3 regions of the Romboutsia hominis genome follow, and region 1 is predicted to be linked to each of the others. Evidence: riboswitches for the same ligand, from Rfam matches in the RefSeq annotation. Region 1 holds a riboswitch; each other region holds the start of a gene.

Region 1 (8,427 bases):
GGGCTAGATGCAGTATCTAATAATAATATGAATACAAGTAAAAATATAGAAAACATAAAAGATAATTTAAATAGCTCATTTAATGGTATTAAATCAACTTTAAACCAGATTAATAATGAAAATAATCAGACAAAGGATATAGTAAATAGTATTAGTCATAATTCTGGTAATATTTCAAAAGCAGATGTTGCATCAGCGATATCGCAGATAAATAATCAAATTAATAGTACTAAAAACCAAATAGATTCAATTATTAAATATTTAGAAGAATTTAATGAAGTTAAATCTAATAAAAATATAAATAAATTAATTAATGAATTAAATATAATAAAAGATGAATTAAGTAAACAGCAAGAAAACATAGGGAATCTTAAAAATCAACTAAATGGATCAATAGAATCTATGAAAGATACATTAAACTCTATAAATTCAACTGCAAGTAATTTATCAAGTAATGTAAATAATGCAATAAATTCCTATGATTCTAAGGTTAGACCAGCACTAAACAATACTGCGGATAGTTTAGTAAATGCAGCTAAAAATGCAGCTACATTAGTAGATAGCTCAAAGGGATTAGTTCAAGCTTTAAATGATATGCTAGGGTATGTATCTAAAGGGAGTAGTTTAACTGCAGAAATGTCTAAGGATTTAGACTCTAAATTAAATCAATTTAAAGATACTATACATATATTAAGTACAGAATTAAAAAAAGTTAGTGATAATGATTTAAATTCTATAATATCAATACTTCAAAGTAAGCCACAACTTATGGGAAATTATATATCTAATCCATTTAATTTAAAATCAGAACCAATATATCCTATTGAAAATTATGGATCTGGTATGGCACCTATATATACAACACTTTCACTATGGGTTGGAGGATTAGTACTTACATCACTTCTTACAACTGAAGTGGATAAATTTAAAGAATTAAGTATAAAAGAAAAATACATTGGAAAAATGATTACATTTGTATTTTTAGCAATGATACAAGGTTTTATAGTAGGTCTTGGAGATAAATTTGTACTTGGCGTTCAAACTGAAAATCTAGGACTATTTATATTTACTACAGTACTTTCATCAGCAGCATTTGCAATTATTTTATATACATTGGTTTCTCTATTTGGGAATATAGGAAAAGCAATAGGTATAGTGCTTATGGTTATACAAATTGCTGGATCTGGAGGAACTTATCCTATACAAGTAGACCCTTTAATATTTAGAATAATGCAACCATTTTTCCCATTTACATATACACTAAGCAACTTAAGAGAAGCTATAGCAGGTCCACTTTTAAGTACAGTTATGTTTAATGTGTCTATACTTATAGTGTTTGGAGTAGTAACTATACTCATAGGATATTTACTTAAAGAAAAGCTTAATAAATCAGTTAGAAAATTTGAGAAAGAATTTAAAGAATCTGGTTTATCAGAATAATTATAGAGGTGAACATATGAAAAAGATTTTTGAAATTTATTTAAGAGATTTAAAAAATATATTAACTATTAAGTCAGCCTTTATAATAATCGGAGGGCTTTGTTTGATACCATCGTTATATGCGTGGGTTAATATAGAGGCTTGCTGGAATCCTTATTCAAACACGGGAAATATTCCAGTAGCTATAGTAAATCAAGATGAGGGAACTTCCGTTGATGGAAAGTTTATAAATGTAGGTGATGAAATAGTTAAAGAGCTTAAAAAGAATAAAGACATAGGGTGGCAGTTTGTAGATGAGTGGCAAGGAAATTATCAGTTAAATGAAGGAAAATTTTATGCATTAATTGAAATACCACCTGATTTTTCTAAAGATTTGTCAACACTTACAACGAAAGACCCTCAAAAGCCAAATATTATATATAAGGCTAATGAAAAAGTTAATGCAATAGCTACTAAAATAACAGATGTTGCTAAAAATAAGTTAGTAGAAGAAATAAAAGCTAATTTTGTTGATACTTTAAATAAAGAAGCTTTTTCATTTTTATCAACATTAGGAGTTAAGTTAGAAGACAATAAACCGCAGATAATAGAATTAAAAAATGCTTTAGATAGTACATATAATAATTTAGAGAAAATAAATAATTATGTAAAAGAAGCAAATTCTCATGCAAATACACTTAAAAAGTATTTAAATAATACAAAAGGAAATCTTCCTCAGATAAAAAAAGAAATAAATAGTCTTCAAGATGTAGTAAAAAATAGTAAAAATTTAGTATTAGTTACAAAGGATAGTGTGAATAATGCATCAGAAAATATGAATAATAATATGAATACTATAAATAATATAAATACTAAATTACAAAATGAAATTGATAATTTAAAAAATATAAATGATGGTTCTTCAATTGAAAATGTAGAAAATACGATAGAGTCGGTATTAAAATTGATATCAACTATGGAAAATACGATAGATAAAGTTATAAGTGATCTTGAAAATATAAATAGCAAACATGAAAGTTCTAAGACACAAAATATAATAGATTCACTTAATACTTTAAAAACTATACTTTCTTCAGAAAAAGATAAATTAAGTGAGTTAAAATCAGTAATTGAAAGTGGTGGAACTAAAGAACAAATAGATGAACAACTTAATTCTTTATCAGAATTAGAAAATTCATTTAACAATAAGTTAAATTTAACAAATACTATATTTACTTCTGATGTATCTAATGTTTTAGATAGTGTAGGAGATGCTATGATTTCTAGCTCTTCTGATATAAACAACATATTAGAAAGTATAAATGTTATAATACCTCAAATAGATGCACTTTCTACTTATGGAATATCAAGTAGTGATGTTTTTGTAAAACAAGCAGGTAATATATCAAAAGAACTTAATAAGTTTGAAGATGATTTAGATAAGTTAGTAGAAAAAACTAAGATATTAACAGATAAAAATTTAGACAAGTTAATTTCAATATTAGATAAAAATTCAAAAGAGATAGCATCTTTTATATCATCACCTGTTAATGTTAAGACAGAAGAGTTATATAAGGCAGGTATATTTGGAGTCGCTTTAATGCCATTTTACTCAGTACTTGCAATATGGGTAGGAGCACTTTTATCTACATCACTACTTACAACAGAGTGTGAAGAATTAGCGGGAGAAAAAACTAATTTAGTTCAAAAACATTTTGGTAAAATGCTTACATTTATGACAGTATCATTAATACAGTCTTTAATAATTGCAACAGGTAATATATTTATATTTGATAAGCCTGTTAGTATACCTTTAATGTATTTATTTACTATAGTATCTTCTATACTATTTACTACAATTATATTTACATTAGTTTCTTTATTTGGGAACTTAGGTAAAGCTATAGCTATAGTTATTATGGTCTTCCAAATAGCAGGTTCTGGAGGGATATATCCTATACAAACTAACCCTAAGATATTTGAAATATTACAACCATATTGGCCATTTACTTATGCTATAGATGGATTTAGAGAAGCTATAGCAGGACCTAGCATGAGTGCTGTATATTATGATTTATCTATGTTAGCAATATTCTTTGTAATATTTATATCATTAGTCATATTTAAGAAAACTTTCCATAATATAACTGAATTTATGAATGATAAGTTTAAGGAGTCTGGTTTATAGTTATAAATAATGGTAATTATTTAACAAATAAATATTGAATAGCATTTCCATGACTAGTAAAATAATAATCATAATAAACATTAAGGAAGTGACAATATGAACAAGGATTATTATTGCCCATACTGTAAATCTAAATTAGATGTACTAGATGGATGAGGTACTATTAATTATTATTGCATGGAGTGCAATATGCTTATATCTAGAAAGAAGATATTGACTAAAGAAGAATTAGAGAATATTGATATAGAAAATAAAAATACCTAAAGGAATAATTCCTTTAGGTATTTTTATTAACATTACTATTAGTTATTATCTATTTCTCTTCTTGGGATAGTATATTGAATAGCATTTTCAATTTGCTCTAAATATCTTTCATCTTTTGGGGCAACAAATAGACAAGTATAACCTTTTTTACCAGCTCTACCAGTTCTACCAATACGATGTATGTAGTCTTCTGAAGTTTCTGGTATATCATAGTTATATACATGAGTAACACCAGTAACATCAATACCTCTAGATGCAACATCAGTAGCTATAAGATATTGTATATCTGCATTTCTAAAAGATTTCATAATTCTTTCACGTTTTGATTGAGGGATGTCGCTGTGAAGTTTAGCACAATTATACCCTCTTTGACAAAGTGCTTCATCTAAAGCATCTGCTCTTCTTTTGGTTCTACAGAAGATTATAGCTAAAAAAGGATTATCTTTATCAAGTACAGAACATAGTGCATCTTGTTTTCTTCTATCTGTAGTTTCTACAACTTCTTGATTTATATTTTCAAGTGTTATTTCTTCTTTTTCTATAGATACAACAACAGGATTAGTCATATATCTATAAGCTAATTTTTTAACTTGTGAGTTCATAGTAGCGGAGAAACACAATGTTTGACGCTTTTTAGGAACCTCCTTTAATATAGCTTCAACTTCATTTTTAAATCCCATAAATAACATTTGGTCAGCTTCATCTAGTACAAAAGTTTTTAACTTACTAAGATTTACAGTTTTTCTATCTAAGTGATCTAAAAGTCTTCCTGGTGTAGCTACTATAAGGTGTATATTTCCCTTTAACTTTTTTAATTGACCTGCTATATCTTTTCCACCATAAGCTGATAATACATTTATATTCTTACCTTTTGAAAGTTCAATGGCTTGTTCAGTTATTTGAATAGCTAACTCTCTTGTTGGTGACAATATAAGTGCTTGAACATAATTAGCGTTTGGATTAATATTTTCAAATATAGGAAGTAAAAATGCTAGAGTTTTTCCCGTACCAGTTTGAGCTTCTGCTATAACATCTTTTCCAGACTTTATAAATCCAATACTTTCTTTTTGTATAGGTGTAGGAGAGTTAATTCCCCTATTTTTTAGTACATTTACTAAATCTTTACTAATTCCAAGTTCTTCAAAATTCATTATATATTACCTCTTAATATCTTTATAATTTGAGCAACGGATTTGACCGAAATAGTTTGCCAACACGTTGCTTAAAGCATTAGTGAACGTTATATCGTTGCAACATAGAAATAGTTATCCTGAATGTCGCTTAAACGAAGTAAACTTTTTATTTATATTTTCCGTATTAATAAATAATATCATATAGTTATAATTAATACTAATAATATTATTTATTAATATAAAATATTAATGTTAGTTTTATATATTAATGGGTATTAAGTAAATGTTAGTATTTATAAATATACAGAAGATTTTATAAATTATAATTAAAGTTGATTTATTTAGATTATAGAAATATACTATAAGTATAAAATAAAATATTTGCTAGGGGTGCCGAAAGGCTGAGAGACGAAACGTTAACCCTTGTACCTGATCTGGATAATACCAGCGTAGGAAAGCTTGATAATATATTATTATATTATATATTAAATTAGAAATTAAGGCTATATTCCAATGTTGGGGTATAGCTTTTTAATTGCAAAAATATATGATATTGAAGTTAATTGAGGAGATAACAAGCTTTAGCAAATTAAATATTTAATAAATAAAAGGGAGAAGATCATATGAAAAACTACAAAATACCTACACTGACAATAGCAGGTTCAGACTCGTCTGGTGGAGCAGGTGTACAAGCTGATTTAAAAACATTTAGTGCAATAGGAACTTATGGGATGAGTGTTATAACAGCTATAACAGCCCAAAATACTAAAGGTGTATTTATGGTAGAAGATTTAAGCAAAGAGATAATTAAAAAACAAATAGAAGTTGTATTTGATGATATACGTCCAAAATCTTTAAAAATAGGTATGGTATCTAGTGAAGAAATAATAAAAGAAATAGCAAAAACTCTAGATAAATACAAACCAGAAAATCTAGTTATTGATCCGGTAATGATATCAAAGAGTGGATATTCACTACTTAAGCCAGAAGCTAAGCAAAGTATGATAGAGTATCTTATACCAATGGCCTACATAATAACACCAAATACACCAGAAGCAGAAGAAATAACAGGTATTAAAATAGACAATGTTGAGGATATGAAATTAGCAGGTCAAAAAATATTAGAATTAGGTCCGAAGTTTGTACTTATGAAGGGGGGACACTTAGACGGTGATGCTGTAGATATACTTATAGGCAAAGATATATTTAAAGTATATAAGAGTGAAAGGCTATATAGAAAAAATACGCATGGAACAGGATGTACACTATCTTCAGCAATAGCTGCACACTTAGCATTAGGATATGATATATGTGAAAGCGTAAAAAGAAGTAAGGAGTATATAACAAACGCAATAAGATATAGTTTTGATATAGGAAGTGGAGTAGGACCTGTTCATCATTTCTATGAAATAGAAAATAAGAAAATATAGTATTGGGGTAGAGAATATGTATAGTTTAATAAATAAAGTTAAAGAAATTAATCCATTAGTACTTCATTATACTAATGAAGTAACTATAAATGATTGTGCTAATATAACATTGGCACTAGGAGCGAGTCCTTTAATGAGTTTTTCATATGAAGAAGTAGAAGAGATTGTTCAGGTAGCAAGTTCAGTAGTTATAAATATAGGTACTATGAAATCTTCTAACTTAGAATTATTTTTACAAGCAGGTAAAATGGCCAATAAGTACAATAAACCTGTTGTACTTGACCCAGTAGGAGTATTTGCTACAAAAACTAGGGCAAATTTTGTAAAAAGATTATTAAATGAAGTAAGATTTACTGCAATAAAAGGAAATGTAGCTGAGATTAAATATATAGGTGGATTTGATGTTAAAGGCAAGGGTGTTGACTCTTTTGATGATGACAAAAATATTGATGAAGCTATAAAAAAGATTGCTAACAAATTAGAATGTGTAGTTTGTGCAACTGGAAAAGTAGATAGTGTAACTGATGGAAATAGAATAATTAAAATATATAATGGAACACCTAAGTTAAAGTATATAACTGGTACAGGGTGTATGTGTGCTAGCTTAATGGGATCATATCTTGGGAGTAGTGATAAAACTTTAGAGGCTATCTCTATGGGGATAATGACGATGAGTTTATGCGGACAGCTAGCTGATAAAGAAAATATATCTATAGGAGACTTCAAAGTTGAGCTTATGAATAATATATATGACCTAGATGAAGAAAAGCTAAATAAATTTGGAAAGGTTGAGGTTATATAATGAAATTTACAGATTATTTATTTGAAGAAGTTAAAAATATATGGCAAGAATACTTAGAACATCCATTTATAAAAGAACTAGGAGAAGGTACTTTACCTAAAGAGAAATTTAAAAATTATTTAGTACAAGATTATTTATACCTTAAAGAATTTGGTAAAGTATTTGCAATGTGCTTAATAAAGTCAAAGACTATAGAGGAAATGAACTTTTTCAGTAGAGCCATAAGTGCATCGATAGAATATGAAACAGCAGTACATGTTAGTTATATGAACAAATTAGGAGTACCACCAAAAATAGCAGAAACATGTAAATATGAAATAACAACAGATAATTATACTAGTTATATGCAAGCTATAGCCTTAAAAGGAAATTTAAGAGAAATTGTAATCTCTACAATGCCTTGTAACTGGAGCTATAATTATATAGGACACTATCTACTAGATAATTACAAAGAGACATTAGAAGGAAATTACTACAAAGAATGGATAGATATGTACTCTGAAGGAAAATTTGACGAGAATCTAAGGGAGTGGTTAGATTATGTTAACTATTTATGTAGAGATATAAGTAATGAAGAAAGAGAAAACTTAAAAGAAATATTTATAAAATCAAGTTTACATGAATTAGAATTTTGGAATATGGCCTATAAAGAAACTAAGGAGGGAGACTTATGTCTAGTTTAAATAATATATTAGGAATAGTTATATTAATCGTTAGTATAGGATGGTTTTGCTTGTATCTAAAAGATATGAAAAATAGAAAATTAAGCACAAAAGAAATAGTAATAATCGGTATGTTTTCAGCAATGTCTTATATACTTTCTATGATTCAATTTATAAAATATCCTCAAGGCGGGGGAATAACTTTATTTTCAATGTTACCTACAATGCTACTTGCTATACTTTACGGTAAAGAAGTTGGGATAACTGCAGGTTTAGTTTTTGCTTTAATAAAGTTAATAAGTGGACCAACAATAATACATCCAGCTCAGTTTTTATTAGATTATATACTTCCAATGATGGTACTAGGGTTAGCAGGAATATTTGGAAGAGATAAAAAATTTAATATATTTGCAGGATGCATATTAGCAACTAGCCTTAGTGTTTTAATGTATATAATATCAGGAGTATTATATTTTGCACAATATGCACCTAAAGGAATGAATCCTATAGTATATTCATGTGTATATAA
Region 2 (8,427 bases), 940 kb from region 1:
TTTTTTAGTAATAATATTACTATCCCTTTAATCATGCTCCTTAGTCATTAATTTTATATAGCTTTATTTTTCAGTTTATTATTAAAAAAAGACAGAAATAAATTCTGTCTTTTTTTAATAATAGCCCTTAAGCATCTACTTAAAGGCATAATATATATTTATATAACATAAAGTTTTGAAATTATCTTATCATATTTACCTCTAGCCAAGCAAATACCACCTGCATACTTTATATATTCTTCTTCACTAAGTTTTCCTTCTTCAACTTCACTAAATCTATCAATAATATTAGAATTATCTAAAAAATCTTCTACACTTTCTAATATACAAATTAAATTTATCTTAAACCCATCTGAATTTAACTTTCTTTCTTGTTTTTCTTCTTTTAAATACACTACTTCATGTTCTTTGTCTAACGTAACCTTTACGAAATCTGAAAGCCTCTTTTCTGTTGGTAATAATACTGAATATTTTTCCATATCTAAAAATATTTCATACAATTCTTTTAGTCTTGCTAACTCTGAACTCATCCTTAATCTCCTTTATATAGCCTACCTATTAATCGTGGTTATACTTTGTACTTTCATTATAATTTCATCTACTTAATTCGTCAACTTTTTACACTAAAATGGTTTTAATTACTAAAAAAAGCATTGAGTTGTTTACTGACTTTCAACTCAATGCCTGTTAATTATTTATTTTTTTTATTATATTCTCTTAGTAGCTGTTCTTCACCCATTTCTACTAATCTTCTACTCATCACACCACCTAAGTTTCCACCTATATGTCCATTTTTATATGATGTATCATTAGATCCATCTATATGACTATTTGATATTCCTAGTTCATTTGCTATTTCTAGTTTCATTTGATTTAGAGCTTGTTTAGCATTACTTATTGCTGGTTTTTTAGACATTTTAATACCTCCTTAAACTTTCTTATATATTTTTATCAAATTTAAATGATATTATTATGTATTTTTGATTTATAAGATTATTAAAATGCTTTTACCTAATATAAAACATTAAACTAAAAAATCACTTGGTTTTATCCAAGTGATTTTTTTATATTAAGAAATCTTCATCTTTTAATTCTTCATATACACCTTTTTGATATCCATTACCTTTAGTCGAGAAAAAGTCGTGATTTTTGGTTTCTGTACTTAGCCCATTTAGTACTATTGGGTTTATTTCACTTACTTTATAGTATTCATTAAACCCTAAATTCTCTAATGCCCTATTAGCATTGTATTTTAAGAAATTTATAACTTCACTTTCAAGACCGCTATCTTTGTATATAGTGTTTGTATAGTTTATTTCATTTTCCATTAAATCTTCAAGTATTTTGTACATTCTATCTTTTAATTCTTCTTTTTTAGCTTCTTCAAACTTTTCATATATTTCTTGAGAAAGAAGTCCTATATACTTTCCATGTAGTGATTCATCTCTAAGTATAAGAGATATTATTTCTCCACTTGCAACCATTTTACCTTGGCCTGCTAGATATAGTGGATAGAAAAAACCTGAGTAGAATAAAAAGCTTTCTAAGAATACACTTGTTACCATAGATAAATATAAACTTTCTTCATCTTTTGTATTTTTATATTGGGCTAGTACTAAGTCCGCCTTTTTCTGAAGTGTTTCTTCACTTTCTATCCATTTAAATAATTCTTCAATTTCATCATTAGAAAGCAGTGTCATAAATATAGATGAGTAACTTTTAGCATGTATTTCTTCCATAGTTCCCATAAATGATAATACTGCTTTTCTTTGAAGGTTATCTGTAAGGCTCATCATAGATGGTACCCCATCATTTCCTTGCTTAGTGTCTAGTAATGTAAGTCCACCTAATACTTTTTTATATAATTCTTTTTCTTTTTCATTTAATTCATTAAATACTTTTAAATCTTTTGAAACTGATATTTCCTCTGGTAACCAAAATTGTTTTACATTTTGTTCCCAAAAGGCTTGAGTAAATCCATCATCTTCTTTATTCCAGTTTACTGCTTTGTGTATTTTTTCTAATTTAAATGTCATAGTACTCCCCCTTATACTGAACACATAAGACACTCATTGTTGTCTCTAGTCATTTTAGTTCTTGTGTAGTAAAGACTTTTTAGTCCTTTTTTGTAAGCATATATATATAATCTAGCTATATCTCTAGTTGTTTTATCATCTGTTACAAATAATGTTGTTGATATACCTTGGTCAACATGATTTTGGACTGTTGAAACTATATCTATAACTTTTCTCATATCCATTCTATATGCAGATTGGTAATAAAGCATGTTTTCATTAGTTAAAAATGGCATAGGATATATAGTTGTAGAATCACCATATGTTCTAACTTCAACCGGCTCTGTAATTGGCATTATACTTGATGTTGCATTTTGAACATAACTAATACTTTGAGTTGGTGCTATTGCTGTTAAGTATGCATTATATAATCCATGTACTTTTACTTCATCTAATAAAGCTTCCCATTCTTTAGTTGTAGGTATATGTATACCTTCAAACAATTTTTTTACTTTATCTGTCTTAGGTAAGTATGAATTTTTATAATATTTTTTTAATACATTACTATCTTTTCCTTTTGCATATTCTGATTTTTCAAACCCAACAAATGTTTTATTTCTCTCTTTAGCTATATTCATAGATGACTTTATAGCAAAATGTCTAACTATTGCAAAAAATACATTACAAAAGTCTATTGCTTCTTCTGATGTATAAAGTATATTTTCTCTTACTAAGTATCCATGTAAATTCATAGCTCCAAGACCTACTGCATGTGACGAATCATTTCCATTTTTTATTGTTGGCACTTCATTTATACTAGTGTTATCAGAAACAAAAGTTAATGCTCTTATTGCAGTATCAATCGTATTTTCTATATCTTTATTATCCATTACATTAGCAATGTTTAAAGAACCTAAATTGCAACTTATATCTTGTCCCCATATATTTTCTCCAGCATATCCTTTTATATTTGATGGTGTTTGGTATTGAAATATTTCACAACATAAATTAGACATTTTGATTTTACCAACGTCTTTTAGTATATGTTCTCTATTTGCAGTATCTAAAAATACAACATATGGGTATCCACTTTCTTGTTGCATCTGTGCTATCTTTGTTAGCATTTTTCTAGGATTTATTTCTTTTTTTCGTATATCTTCATCATTTTTTAAAATATCATACCATTTTTCCATATCCATCTCATCAAGATTTATATTATATTTTTTATAAACAGAATGAGGATAAAATGCATAAGCCACCTCATTTTTCTCTGCCAATTCCATAAATTTATCTGGTATTAATGCCCCTAAAGATAATGATGCTAATCTTATTTTTTCATCTGCATTTATCTTTTTGGTATCCATAAGTAATTCAAAATCTGGATGAAATACACTTAAATATACAGCCCCGGCACCTTGTCTTGCACCCATTTGGTTAAAGTAGGTAAATGACTGTTCTAGCATTTTGGCAACTCCTACCACACCGCCTGCTGCTCCTTCTATGTCTTTAATAGGGTCTCCTGAAGCTCTTAACCTTGATAGATTAAGTGCTACCCCACCACCTATTTTAGACAAATGATTTGCTGATGAAATTGCATATGATATACCTTCTGTACTATCTTCTATAGATATCAAAAAGCACGATACCATTTCTCCTGCTCTAGCTCTACCTGCATTTAAAAATGTAGGTGTTGCTGGTTGAAATTCTTGTTTTACTAGTTTCTCTGCTAATTTTCTTACTAAATTTTTATCACCATTTCCAAGTGCTAAAGATACTATGAGAACTTTATCATTATAGCTTTCTAATATTTCTTTATTGTCATTAGTCTTAAGTGCATAGTTTTGATAAAACTTATTTGCACTCATATATGAATTAAATTTAAATCCATAATTTTTTATGATTCTTTCTATTTCTTTTATAAAATTTATATCATATCTTTCTATTACTTCTTTAGAATAGTAATTATTATCTATTAAATATGATAGCCTTTCTTCAAGACTATTAAATACCTTTGTTCTAGGTTTTATATATTCATTTATATAACTGTATAATGCTTCTTTATCTTTTTCTAATTGATATTTTCCTTCTTTATTTTTTATTATGACTTGATTATTTAGTTCTATCCAGTTCATTTTTCCCACCTTTTATTTAATGTTTTACTAATCATTATCTACCACTTATAGATATAATATTTAAACCAAATACTATATATTGTATATACACCAATAAAAGTATTCTTAATCTATTATTATATTTTATTTTTTTTATTCTTTTTAATATATAGTTTTTTCAACACATAAGGCATTGATAATTTTTTATAATTGCTTTTTTTATTTACAAATAATATTCATTATGATATTCTTAAGTTAAGTGGGAACTTATATTTTATATAAGTATTACGCTAGCCCAAATAAAGGCACTTATCTTTTGATAGGTGCCTTTCCGTTTTTATAAGTACAAAAAATTTCTTTACAATACATAAATAAAGAACTACAATGTTTTTGAAAAGATATCTAACTAGGGGTGCCTTTTAGGCTGAGAAATGATAAATTCATTAACCCTTCGAACCTGATGTAGTTTATACTACCGTAGGAAAGTTACTTTTGTGTTTATTAATAGCTATAAAACAAATATAGTCTATTTATTAATACATATTTTGAGAAGCTTTGCCTTATGGTAAGGCTTTTTTTATTTATTAAAATATAATAAGGGGGATTTTAATATGATGTATACTACTCAAATGGATGCTGCTAAAAAGGGGATAATTACTAAAGAAATGGAAATAGTAGCAAAAAAAGAAAATATGGATGTTAATATTTTGAGAGAGCTAATATCTAAAGGTAAAGTAGCAATACCTGCTAATAAAAATCATAAATCTTTAAATCCTGAAGGTGTAGGCGAAAATCTAAGAACCAAAATAAATGTAAATTTAGGTATATCAAAAGATTGTTGTGATATTGATGAAGAGATGAAAAAGGTTAATTTGGCATTAGATATGAAAGCCGAAGCTATAATGGATTTAAGTTCTTTTGGTAAAACCAAAGAATTTAGAAAAAAACTTATATCATCTTCTAATGCTATGATAGGAACTGTTCCTATATACGATGCTGTTGGTTTTTACGATAAAGAATTAAAAGATATAACTGCTAAAGAATTTTTAGATGTAGTAAGAAATCATGCAAATGATGGTGTAGACTTCGTTACTGTACATGCTGGTATAAACAAAGAAACTGCATCTGTTTTTAAAAGAAACAAAAGACTTACTAATATAGTATCTAGAGGCGGTTCTTTAATGTATGCTTGGATGGAGCTTAACCAACGTGAGAACCCTTTTTATGAATACTTTGATGAATTACTTGATATATGCGAAGAATATGACTTAACATTAAGCCTTGGAGATGCTCTAAGACCTGGGTCTATAAATGACTCTTCAGATGCTTGTCAAATAAAAGAATTAATGATATTAGGTGAACTTACTCTAAGAGCGTGGAAACGAAATGTTCAAGTAATAATAGAAGGTCCTGGACATATGTCATTAGATGAAATTGAGTCTAATATGTTACTTGAAAAGAAACTTTGTCATGGTGCACCATTTTATGTGCTAGGTCCTATAGTTACAGATATAGCCCCTGGATATGATCATATAACAAGTGCTATTGGAGGTGCCTTAGCTGCTAGTTATGGAGCTGACTTTTTATGTTATGTAACCCCAGCAGAACATTTAAGACTACCTAACTTAGATGATGTTAAAGAAGGTATTATAGCTACTAAAATAGCTGCTCATGCTGCAGATATCGCAAAGAAAATTCCTAAATCTAGAGATATAGATAATCAAATGAGTAAAGCTAGACAAGAACTTGATTGGGAAAAAATGTTTGAACTTGCTATTGACCCACAAAAAGCTAGAAGATATAGAAAAGAGTCAACTCCTAAACATGATGATAGCTGTACAATGTGCGGTAAGATGTGTTCTATGAGAAATATGAATAAAATAATGAGTGGTAAAGACTTAAATTTATTAAGAGCAGATAATTAGTTACATACTTAATTTAATATTATAAATATCTATTATATTCTTTGCATAACTAAGTTTCATCATATTTTAATGATTTACAAAAGAATACATAAAGTGGTATACTGTCCTTTATAAATATATATTTTTGGAGGAATATTAATGGCATTTATAATATTAATATTAGGTTTTATTTTCCTTATAAAGGGTGCTGACATATTTGTCGATGGTGCTGCTTCAATTGCTAGAAAATTTAATGTTCCAGCTATGGTTATAGGTCTTACTATAGTAGCTATGGGTACATCTGCACCTGAAGCCGCAGTAAGTATTACATCTTCATTAGCAGGACAAAATGATATGAGTGTTGCTAACATCGTAGGCTCTAACTTTTTTAACATACTTGTAGTGTTAGGTGTATCTGCAATAATTGCAAAGTTACCAGTTCAAAAAGATACTATAAAAAAAGATACTCCATTTTTAATAGGTATAAGCTTTATGTTGTTACTATTTTCACTTGATTTACATATAAATAGATTTGAAGGTATTTTTTTCTTATTAGTATTTGCCTACTTCTTAATAAATACTGTAAAAAGTGCTAAAAACTCTAATAATGAAGAAGACTTATCTGGTGGTGAAAGTGCTATAGCTATAGAAGCTGAAGTAAGTGAAGATGTTCCTATGTTTAAAACAATTATATTAAGTTTAATTGGTATAGCAGGAATTATTGTTGGTGGAGATATGGTTGTTGATTCTGCCACGACTATTGCAACATCATTTGGTATGAGTGCAAACTTAGTTGGACTTACAATAGTTGCAGTTGGTACTTCACTTCCTGAATTTGTTACTTCTATTATGGCTATAAAAAAGGGTGAAACTGAAATAGCTATAGGTAATGTAATAGGCTCAAACGTATTTAATATACTTTTAGTTTTAGGTTTAGCTACAACTATAAGTCCGATATCTATAAGTACATTTGCTCTTATAGATATAATATTTATGACATTTATAACAGTTTTACTTTATATCTTTATGAAAAAAGATAATTGTCTTGTAAAAAAACAAGGTTTTATATTAATAGCTTTATATATAGTATATATGATATATACTATAGTTAGGTAATCTAAAAAAGGAAGAACATAATTATGTTCTTCCTTTTTATTCGCTTATTATATTTGTATTATTTATATTCTTATATTCTAATTTATTTATTGCAAATATAATTCCAAAACTTATGATAGAAATTATTATTGAGCATATAAATATGGCTTTCATTCCATATAAGTCTATTATATTTCCATATATAAGTTTTATAACTGATGACCCAATTCCTATACAAAAAGTGTATATAGTCATGGCTGTAGTGTATAATTTTTTTTCTACTACGTTTCCTATAAAGTCAAAAACAGTTATAGTCATTATAGCTATTGCTACACCATGAGAAGCTGATGCTAATATAAATAATGCTATATTATTTGTAAATGTATATATTATCCATCTAATAAAAAGTGCAATTGCACTTACAGTAATCATTTTTGTATTTCCATATTTTTTTAAAAGATCTTTGGTCTTAACCATAAAATAAAGTTCTGGAGCTACCATAAACACAGTCAACATTCCTACAAGTTCCTTGCCTGCTCCTAAGTTTAATAAATGTATACCTTGGTAGGCGCTTACCCCATCACTTAAGGCAACAATACTTATACTTGCTAAAAGTATTAACACATATTGTTTATTAGTAAATAATTTTTTTATATCTACTTTTAAATTTAACTTTTCTTTAGACTCCATTTCTTTAGGTGTATTTAAATATGGAGTTATAAATAAACATAGTAGCATACTAAACATAAACATGTAGAAAAATGCCAAATCATTTCCTGTTAAATTCATTATATGACCACAAATAAAAGCAGATAGTGCATATCCTATAGAACCTAATACCCTTACTTTTCCATAATTTTTGTTTTGTTCTTTACAATATGAAGTTGTTATAGTATCTGCAAGTGGCAATAATGAATTTCTAAACATTTCAAAAAATATCGCTACTATAAATATCGGTATAAAAGACGTTGTTTTTGAATATAAATATCCCAGTAAAAATGCTACTAATACATTTATCCATAATATAAGCTTTTGTTTTTTTATAATATCACTTATAATCCCCCATATAGGTACAAGTGCTATACCAATTATAGATGGTATTGATACTATAATCCCTATTTGCGATGGACTAAAGTTTAATGTTTTTTCTAAGTATACAGGTAAATAAGTCATAAATGACCCCAATCCTATAAACATACATAAGTATTTTATATAAAATTTAGACATAATATTCCTCCTCTTATAAGAATATACCATAATATTGTTAGTTTTTGTACAATCATTTTTTTTATATTTTTTAGA
Region 3 (8,427 bases), 520 kb from region 1:
CTCATGATTTAAATGGTATTAACTTTAAATTCTAATCCTTTACTAGATCAAAGATTGTAACTATTTTAAATAGTAAAATACATAAAAATACCTATTTATAATAAAAGTTAGCGTCTAAAATAATAAAAATTATTTTAGACGCTAACTTTTAATCTATATTATATTCATTTATTGTTTTTTTTATATTTTTACTACTCATTAGGTTAGACATAACAGCTATATCATCACAATAATCTACTATGTATTTGACATTGCTAGGTGTTATTCCACCTAATGCAATTAAATTTATATTTGAATTAGTAAGTAAAGAATTGGCCTCTTTTAATATTTCAATTCCTTTAGGTTTTAAGTTTTCCTTACATTTAGTTTCATATATGTGTGATAAAAATATATAATCTGCATTTCTTTTTAGTACTTCTACTATATCTTTTATACTATGAGTTGATACTCCTAATATTTTATTAAAGTTTTTGATATCTATATACTCATTTGTATCTTTTTTATTTTTTTCATCATAAATATCTATAAACTTATCAAATGGTAAATGTATACCGTCGGCATCAACTCTTTTAAATACTTCTATATTGCTATTTATTATTATCTTAGTATCTTTATTTATATTTTTTTTAATCTTAAGATATAAATTTTCTAGCTCATCATTACTCAGATCTTTTTCTCTTAGTATTATATTTTTAACGCCACAATAAGATGCTTCTTTTATAACTTCAATATACCTATCATATTTGCATAGATGCCTATTCGTTATTAGATACATTAAAACCTTTCCCAATCTTTAAATATTTGTTGGTATCCAATATCTTTTAACATGGCTTTTATATCACTAACACTACTTTCATCACTAATTTTAAATTGAGATGTATCTTTACTATTTTGAGAATGCCCTCCTACATTTGTTGATACACCTGCACTTAATTTTGTAACTCCCAAAGGTATTAAATTTCTTCGCAATGATAAGCTTTCTCTAGTCGATAAATTTATACCACCTTGATTATCAAATAATCTCATAACAACCATAGCTTGTACTAAATCATTATCATTGATATCAATTATTTTTTCATAACATCCCTTAAATGGTCTTATTCTAGGTATTGAGTATGAAACGTCTACATGTGGATATTTTTTTCTTAAATATCTTCCATGCATTAATGTAAAAAAAGTTTCTTTTCTAAAATCATTAAGACCAAGTAACGAACCTATTGATACACTTCTCATTCCAGCTTTTATTCCTCTTTCTGGTGAGTCTAATCTATATTTATAATTAGATTTTGGACCTTTTAAATGTACCTCTTTATAAATATTTTCATCATATACTTCTTGGTATACAGTAAGCCCTTCAACGCCTTTATCTACTAAATATTTATACTCTTCTTCATCCATTGGATAAACTTCTATTGTAATAGATGGAAATTTATCTTTAAGAACTTCTACAGCTTCACCTATATACTCTACGTCTGAATGAATCTTACTTTCTCCAGTTAAAAGCAACAAATGCTTAAATCCCTCTTTAGATATTTCATTTCCTTCTATTTTAATTTCATTAATGTTGAGCTTTTTTCTACTTATTCCAGAATCTATATTATATCCACAGTATAGACATTTATTTACACAATAGTTTGCTATATACATAGGAGTATACAAAAGTATAGTCTTTCCAAAATATCTATTAGTTATCTCGTGTGCTTTTTGTGCCATTTCTTCCAGGTATTTAGTGGCTTTTTTCGATAATAAATTTAATAAATCATATTCATCTAAATTATCCTTTTCTAAACTTCTTAAAACATCATAATTTGATACATTTTCTAGATATTTATCTATATCAATATCTTTATACTTTTCTATAACATTATAAAAACTCAAATTAAACACCTACTTCACTTAAAAATCCAGTAAGAGGTGAAGATGCATTTGCAAAATTGCTTACTCTTCCTGTTTTAGCTAAATATGCTTCTCTTCCACCTTCAACTGCTAATTTGAAAGCATTCGCCATTTTTATAGGGTCGCCTGCACTAGCTATTGCAGTGTTTACAAGTACTGCTGCTGCCCCCATTTCCATAGCTTCCATAGCCTGAGATGGTTTTCCAATTCCTGCATCTACTATTATTGGTATATCTAATTCTTCTATCATTATTTTTATCATTTCTTTCATTTTAAGCCCTCTATTAGAACCTATTGGTGCCCCAAGTGGCATAACTGCTGCTGCCCCTGCTTCTATTAGCCTTTTGCCTGCATATAGATCTGGACTCATATATGGAAGAACTACAAATCCTTCATCAGCAAGTATTTTAGTTGCTTTTATAGTTTCTTCATTATCGGGTAATAAGTATTTTGTATCACTTATTACTTCTATTTTTATAAAGTTTCCACATCCCATTTTTCTAGCTATTCTTGCTATCCTAACAGCTTCCATATGATTAGTCGCTCCTGATGTATTAGGAAGTATTGTCATATTGCTAGGTATATGTGATAGTATATTTTCTTCTGTATTGTCTAAGTCTACTCTTCTTAGTGCCATAGTTATTATTTCACTGTTACTTGACTCTATTACTCTTGGTAACATATCATTTGAACTATATTTTCCCGTTCCTATTAAAAGTCTACTATTAAACTCATGTCCGTTTAATATTAATTTATCCATTTTTATCCCCCACATAATCTTATTTGTCTTCTATCAATATTTTTGTTGCTAAATTAGCCATGTGATTAGCACATATAGCCACCCTTGGTGCCATAAGCCCATCACCTTCTTTAGCTTCATTTATCTCATCTCCACATATGTAAAATTTATCTCTGATTTTTCTTGTTTTTATTATGTTAGAATCATAATATCCTGCCACTCCAGATGAGGATATTAAATATTTATCTCTCATTTTAGTTAAAATGTTATTTGCAATTTCTGCTTTGTACTTTGGATTATCAAAAGCCTCTATTATTATATCTACGTTCCCAAATTCATGTATATTTGATGAATCTATTATTTTGTTTATAGTTTCAACTTCTATAAATGGATTAATATTTTCTATATTATTTTTAAGTGCCTCGGTTTTATATTTTCCTATATCATTTATAAAATATTGTTGTCTATTTAAATTAGATGGTTCTACTATATCAAAGTCTGCTAGTATTAATGTTCCTACGCCTATTCTAGCTAAAGATATAGCTATATTTGAACCCAATCCACCAATACCTAATATTGCTACTTTTCCATTTTTTAATTTGTAGTGAACATTTGGAGTATGTCTGCTAACCATAAGATTTTCTAATTCTTCAAATTTTGGAATTTCACCCCTTTTTATTAATGTAACTCTATCATTTTCATATAATTCTAAATCTACATATGCATCTACTGGATGACCATTTAGTATTATTATATCTGCATCTTTTTTATATTTTTCTTTAACTTTATCTACTGTAACTATATCTTCATCAATATTTACAAGTAGCTCATTTATAAAAAGTTGCATCTTATCCCCCTCCAACAAACCTTATGACTTCTATAACATCTTCTTCTCTTAGTATATAGCTATCGTATTGATTATTTTCAATTATGTTTAAATTTATCTCTACTACTACGCTATCTTTTTTTACTCCAATATCTTCTAATAACTTTGATATTGTCATATCTGATTTAAATTCAAACTCTTCCCCATTTACCTTCACTTACATTTCCTCCTTTTAAGGATTATCTTTTATAAGATATAAAAATAATTATATAAATTTAACTTTAATAGCATTAAAAAAGCACTCTCTTTTTATAGAGAGCGCCTTATTTAACTAAAAATCTAGGTACATTAAAATATACGAGCTTCCCTACGTAAGAATTATCTTAATCAGGTTCTTAGAGTCTGAAAGTTATGGCTTTACTTCTCAGCTATCCAATCATAGCTCCCCTAGCTTTTATTTATTTTTACAAGTTGAGTGTAGCACAATGTATTTTCATAATCAACAAATTATTAGTTTATAAATAAACTATATATATATTTATTATACGAATTTTATTTAATTTCCCTATTAAATTAGTTAGATTTCTTATGTATAATAATTATATAGTTATTCAATAATTTCAATATACTTTGAATTATTCTATAAATTAATTCTTATAAAAAATTCGGAGGCGAAAAAAATTGATTTCAAAAGATACAAAGTACTTTTTTATAGTACTAATACTTTTTTGTATAATTGGATTTACAGTAACTATATCTACAACACAACTCAATATTTTAATATATGGTTCTCCTATTTTTATGTTATTTTATGCACTTTCAGGGTATTCTCCTGCTTTAGCTGGATTAATTACCGCTAAAAAGTTTTTGTCTAAAGATGAATTTGATAGATTTTTAAGGAACTGTGTAAATGCAAACAGGAGTCTAAAGGAATATTTATATGTTATTATTGCCGCTTTAATACTTTGGACCGTTCCATATATAGTAGTTGAAATGTTTAGAGGCTATGGTGCCTTACTAAAATCCCCATTAATATTTTTAAGTTGGTTAACTCCTATAATGATATTTGGGGGAGGATTAGAGGAAATAGGATGGAGAGGTTTTTTACTTCCTAAATTACTAAAGAAATATTCTCCTTTTAAAAGTTCTCTAATAATAGGTATTATTTGGTCCTTATGGCATCTACCTTTATGGTTTGTAGTTGGTACACCACAACAACATACTAGTTTTATTCCATTTGCTCTTAGTTGTATTGCTTCTTCTTTTGTACTTACTTACATATACATGGAAACTAATAGCATTTGGCTTTGTATATTATTTCATGCTTTAGATAATGCTTGTTCTTATGTATTTGAGTATGATGTGGATTTACATATAATTATAGCTCTAGCAACTTGTCTAGCTGGTTTTATTATATTTTATATATCAAAAAAATGTATAAAACTAAAATCTAAATAATTCAAGTTATATTAATAATAATAAGCTATTTTTTAATAATAAAAAACGTATTGAAATTTTCAATACGTTTTTTATTATTAAATGTTTATGGTATTACACTTGTTCTATAAGGCCATATCCATCATGTCTTTTATATATAATACTTGTTTTATTTGTCTCTATATTTCTAAATAAAAAGAATTGATGTCCTAATAAATTCATTTGAACAATTGCATCTTCTGGAGTTATTGGCTTGTCCATTTTAAATTTCTTTCTTCTTTTTATTACATCGTCATCTAAATCTATTTCTTCATATTCCTCTATATTATCAAATCTTATACTTTCATTTTTTCTATTTCTTCTTATCATTTGTGTTTTGTATTTTCTAAGCTGTTTATAAAGCTTATCATATAATAAGTCTATTGCTGAATATAAATCTTCTTGGCATTCTTCAGCTCTAACGATAGTTCCATGTTTAGTATATACTGTCGCTTCAATACTTTGATTTTTTCTCTTTACATCTATTTTAACATGTACATCAAAATCATCATTAATATATTTTTCTAGCTTTTCAAACTTACTTTCAATTTTTTCTCTTATTGCCTCTGTAACTTTTACATGCTTTGAAATTATTTTTACGCTCATAGTATGTACCTCCTGTATCTGGACTACATTTTTAAATATACAAGTTATCTTGTATATTTAAATAATAACAGGAAAACAATTACATTTTAAGGCTATTATTATATATTTTTTTGGTGTATTATAGAAGTTAAGGGGGTTTTTTATCTATTATCTTTTTTTATTTTTACCATCTTCTTTTTTACACTAATCTCTTTATACTTCTTTAATATAATTTCACCTTTGTGATTTAATATATCTACATAAGAACAAAGGTCTTGTACCTCTATTACACCTATATCTTCATTATTTATTCCCTCTATACTATTAAGAGCTCCAACAATATCTATAACTCTTATTTTCTTTTTCTTTCCAGCATTTAGGTATAGTCTCGTTACTTCACTGTGAACCTTTTTTTCTTCATTTCTATTTTTTCTATTTTTTAAAACTTTTTTATTATTTTCTTCAAACTTAGCTTTTCCTAAAGCAATATCTTCTTTTTTTATGTCATCTAGATCTTCTATTTTATATCCAATATAATGTTCTATTTCTTCCATATACTTTTCATCTTTTTGATTTACCATAGTTATAGATTTTCCAAAGCTTTTTTTTCTACCTGTCCTACCTATTCTATGTATATAGTTTTCTTTATCTCTAGGCACATTAAAATTTATAACTAAAGATATGTCATCTATATGTATACCTCTACCAGCTACATCTGTACTTACTAGTATATTAAACTTACCATTTTTAAAATCTTTTATCGTAAAATTTCTTTTGTCTTGAGACATATCACCATGAAGTTCTGTTACTAAAAACCTATCTTCCTTTAAATTTTTATAAAGTTTTGTAACAGTTTCTTTTGTATTGCAAAATATCATAACTGATACTGGAGCCTGAGAATATATTATATTTTTTAAAGTATCATACTTTTTTTTATCCTCTACTTTGACTGTCTTTTCTGATATTTGTTTATTATTTAATAAATTTTCATTTTTTACTTCTACCATTTCTGCATCTTTCATATATTCTAAGCAAATATTTTTTATATCTTTATCTATAGTCGCTGAGAATAGTCCTTTAATGCTATTTTTAGGTATACTATTAAATATAAACTCCATATCTTCTACAAACCCTTTTTTAAGCATTTTATCTGCTTCATCAATTATAAAATATCTTATACTTTCAAGGTTAATTGTACCCCTACTTATATGATCAATTATTCTTCCTGGAGTTGCTACTACAATATGAACTCTTTGCTTTAACTCCTTTATTTGATCTTTCATAGGTTGTTTTCCAAATATAGCACTACATCTTATTTTCTTCAATCTACCTATATTAGATATCTCTTCTTTTACTTGAAGTGCTAACTCTCTAGTGGGTACAACTATTAGTGCTTGAAGATTGTTATTATCCACTTCTACTGTTTCACATATTGGTATAGCAAAGCTCGCAGTTTTTCCACTCCCAGTTTTTGATTTGACTATTATATTTTCATATCTTAATAACCTTGGTATAACTTCACTCTGAACTTTCGATGGTGAATTATAGCCTAAATTATACAATGCTTTTAATATATCTTTATTTAATTTTAAACTCTCAAATTTATTATTCATTTAATTCCACCTTATCTAATTTTACTATTATTGTTTTATTAACCATCATAGAATATGGCTAATATGTTTATTTTATTTCAATGTTTTATTGTATTATGATTGTCTTTTTATTTTATTACTTTTATATTAGCATTTAACTAATATACACTAAATTTTTATTTTTTTCTATAATTGCTATTACTTAAGCCTTTATAATTTACTGCATATTTATAAAATATTTTTTACTTTAATTATAAAATAATTTGTATAAATTTTCTGAAAAATATTATTGACATATTCCCTTTAACTATATATAATCAATTTAAATATAAATTTTTTAGGAGAATATAAATATGATAATTAATACAAATCTAACTAACAATAAACAATTAAATATATCTTATTTTAGCTTTTGGCTATTGTAGTTGGTTTGTATTTATGAACGATAGATTAATCGTAGATACAAACTGGTACTTGTTTGTATCTATGATGGTGAAAGCTAACTTGTTATGTAAAGCCACATAGATAATACTATGTGGCTTTTTTATTTATCCTAGGCAAAATAAAAGTCACATGGTACATACTATGTGGCTTTTTTATATATAAAATAAAAAAGAGGTGTTATTATGAAAAAAAATATTGATATTATTGTTATTGGTTTCGCACTATTTTCAATGTTCTTTGGAGCAGGTAATTTGATTTTCCCACCATACATAGGTGTTACCTCTGGTAGCAATTGGCTAATGAGTTTCTTAGGGTTTATAATTGCAGATGTTGGTATAATACTACTTTCTATCAATGCAATAGCAAAGGCTGGTTCATTCCAAGATGTTATTGGAAAAGCTGGCAAAAGATTTGGGCTTACTTTAGAAGTAATAATGATGTTGTGCTTAGGTCCAATATTAGTAGTGCCTAGAACTGGTGCAACTACATTTGAAATGAGTATACTTCCTCTAAATAACTCATTTAATCCAATAATATTTTCAATTTTATTCTTTACACTAGTGTTTATATTAACTATAAAACCAAGTAAGGTTATGGATATTATAGGTAAATTTTTAACGCCTATACTTTTAGCAGCGTTAGCGATCTTAATAATCAAGGGGATATTATCTCCTATTGGTGAGTTAAATACTAATATTTCTTCTGATAATCTATTTATGAGAGGTGTAACTCAAGGTTATCAAACTATGGATGCCCTTGGATTAGGTGGTATAACTGCACTTGTTATGTCATCTTTCTTAAGTAAAGGTTACAGAAATAAGAAAGAAAATATAAGCCTTACGATAAAAGCATCTTTAATTGCAGGTATT

The links. A riboswitch is a leader RNA that binds a small molecule or an ion and turns the genes downstream of it on or off. The one in region 1 is predicted to bind thiamine pyrophosphate.
Region 2: linked by a shared signal. The riboswitch ahead of thiC (phosphomethylpyrimidine synthase ThiC) and the one ahead of thiD (bifunctional hydroxymethylpyrimidine kinase/phosphomethylpyrimidine kinase) in region 1 are both predicted to bind thiamine pyrophosphate.
Region 3: linked by a shared signal. The riboswitch ahead of thiS (sulfur carrier protein ThiS) and the one ahead of thiD (bifunctional hydroxymethylpyrimidine kinase/phosphomethylpyrimidine kinase) in region 1 are both predicted to bind thiamine pyrophosphate.

What each region holds. Positions count from the first base shown of each region.
Region 1 covers NZ_LN650648.1:864,140-872,566, forward strand. Annotated here, with positions in the region: gene FRIFI_RS04050 (YhgE/Pip domain-containing protein) at 1-1,440, shown strand, start outside; gene FRIFI_RS04055 (YhgE/Pip domain-containing protein) at 1,457-3,607, shown strand; gene FRIFI_RS04060 (DEAD/DEAH box helicase) at 3,910-5,022, opposite strand; TPP riboswitch at 5,381-5,477, shown strand; gene thiD (bifunctional hydroxymethylpyrimidine kinase/phosphomethylpyrimidine kinase) at 5,628-6,434, shown strand; gene thiM (hydroxyethylthiazole kinase) at 6,451-7,236, shown strand; gene tenA (thiaminase II) at 7,236-7,919, shown strand; gene thiT (energy-coupled thiamine transporter ThiT) at 7,907-8,427, shown strand, end outside.
Region 2 covers NZ_LN650648.1:1,805,224-1,813,650, forward strand. Annotated here, with positions in the region: gene FRIFI_RS08735 (hypothetical protein) at 159-530, opposite strand; gene FRIFI_RS08740 (alpha/beta-type small acid-soluble spore protein) at 692-916, opposite strand; gene nrdF (class 1b ribonucleoside-diphosphate reductase subunit beta) at 1,065-2,036, opposite strand; gene nrdE (class 1b ribonucleoside-diphosphate reductase subunit alpha) at 2,048-4,147, opposite strand; TPP riboswitch at 4,525-4,627, shown strand; gene thiC (phosphomethylpyrimidine synthase ThiC) at 4,738-6,051, shown strand; gene FRIFI_RS08760 (calcium/sodium antiporter) at 6,190-7,146, shown strand; gene FRIFI_RS08765 (MFS transporter) at 7,183-8,352, opposite strand.
Region 3 covers NZ_LN650648.1:347,221-355,647, reverse strand. Annotated here, with positions in the region: gene FRIFI_RS01605 (thiamine phosphate synthase) at 149-775, opposite strand; gene thiH (2-iminoacetate synthase ThiH) at 775-1,878, opposite strand; gene FRIFI_RS01595 (thiazole synthase) at 1,880-2,656, opposite strand; gene thiF (sulfur carrier protein ThiS adenylyltransferase ThiF) at 2,676-3,482, opposite strand; gene thiS (sulfur carrier protein ThiS) at 3,484-3,678, opposite strand; TPP riboswitch at 3,809-3,920, opposite strand; gene FRIFI_RS01580 (CPBP family intramembrane glutamic endopeptidase) at 4,143-4,919, shown strand; gene hpf (ribosome hibernation-promoting factor, HPF/YfiA family) at 5,013-5,543, opposite strand; gene FRIFI_RS01570 (DEAD/DEAH box helicase) at 5,684-7,135, opposite strand; gene brnQ (branched-chain amino acid transport system II carrier protein) at 7,741-8,427, shown strand, end outside.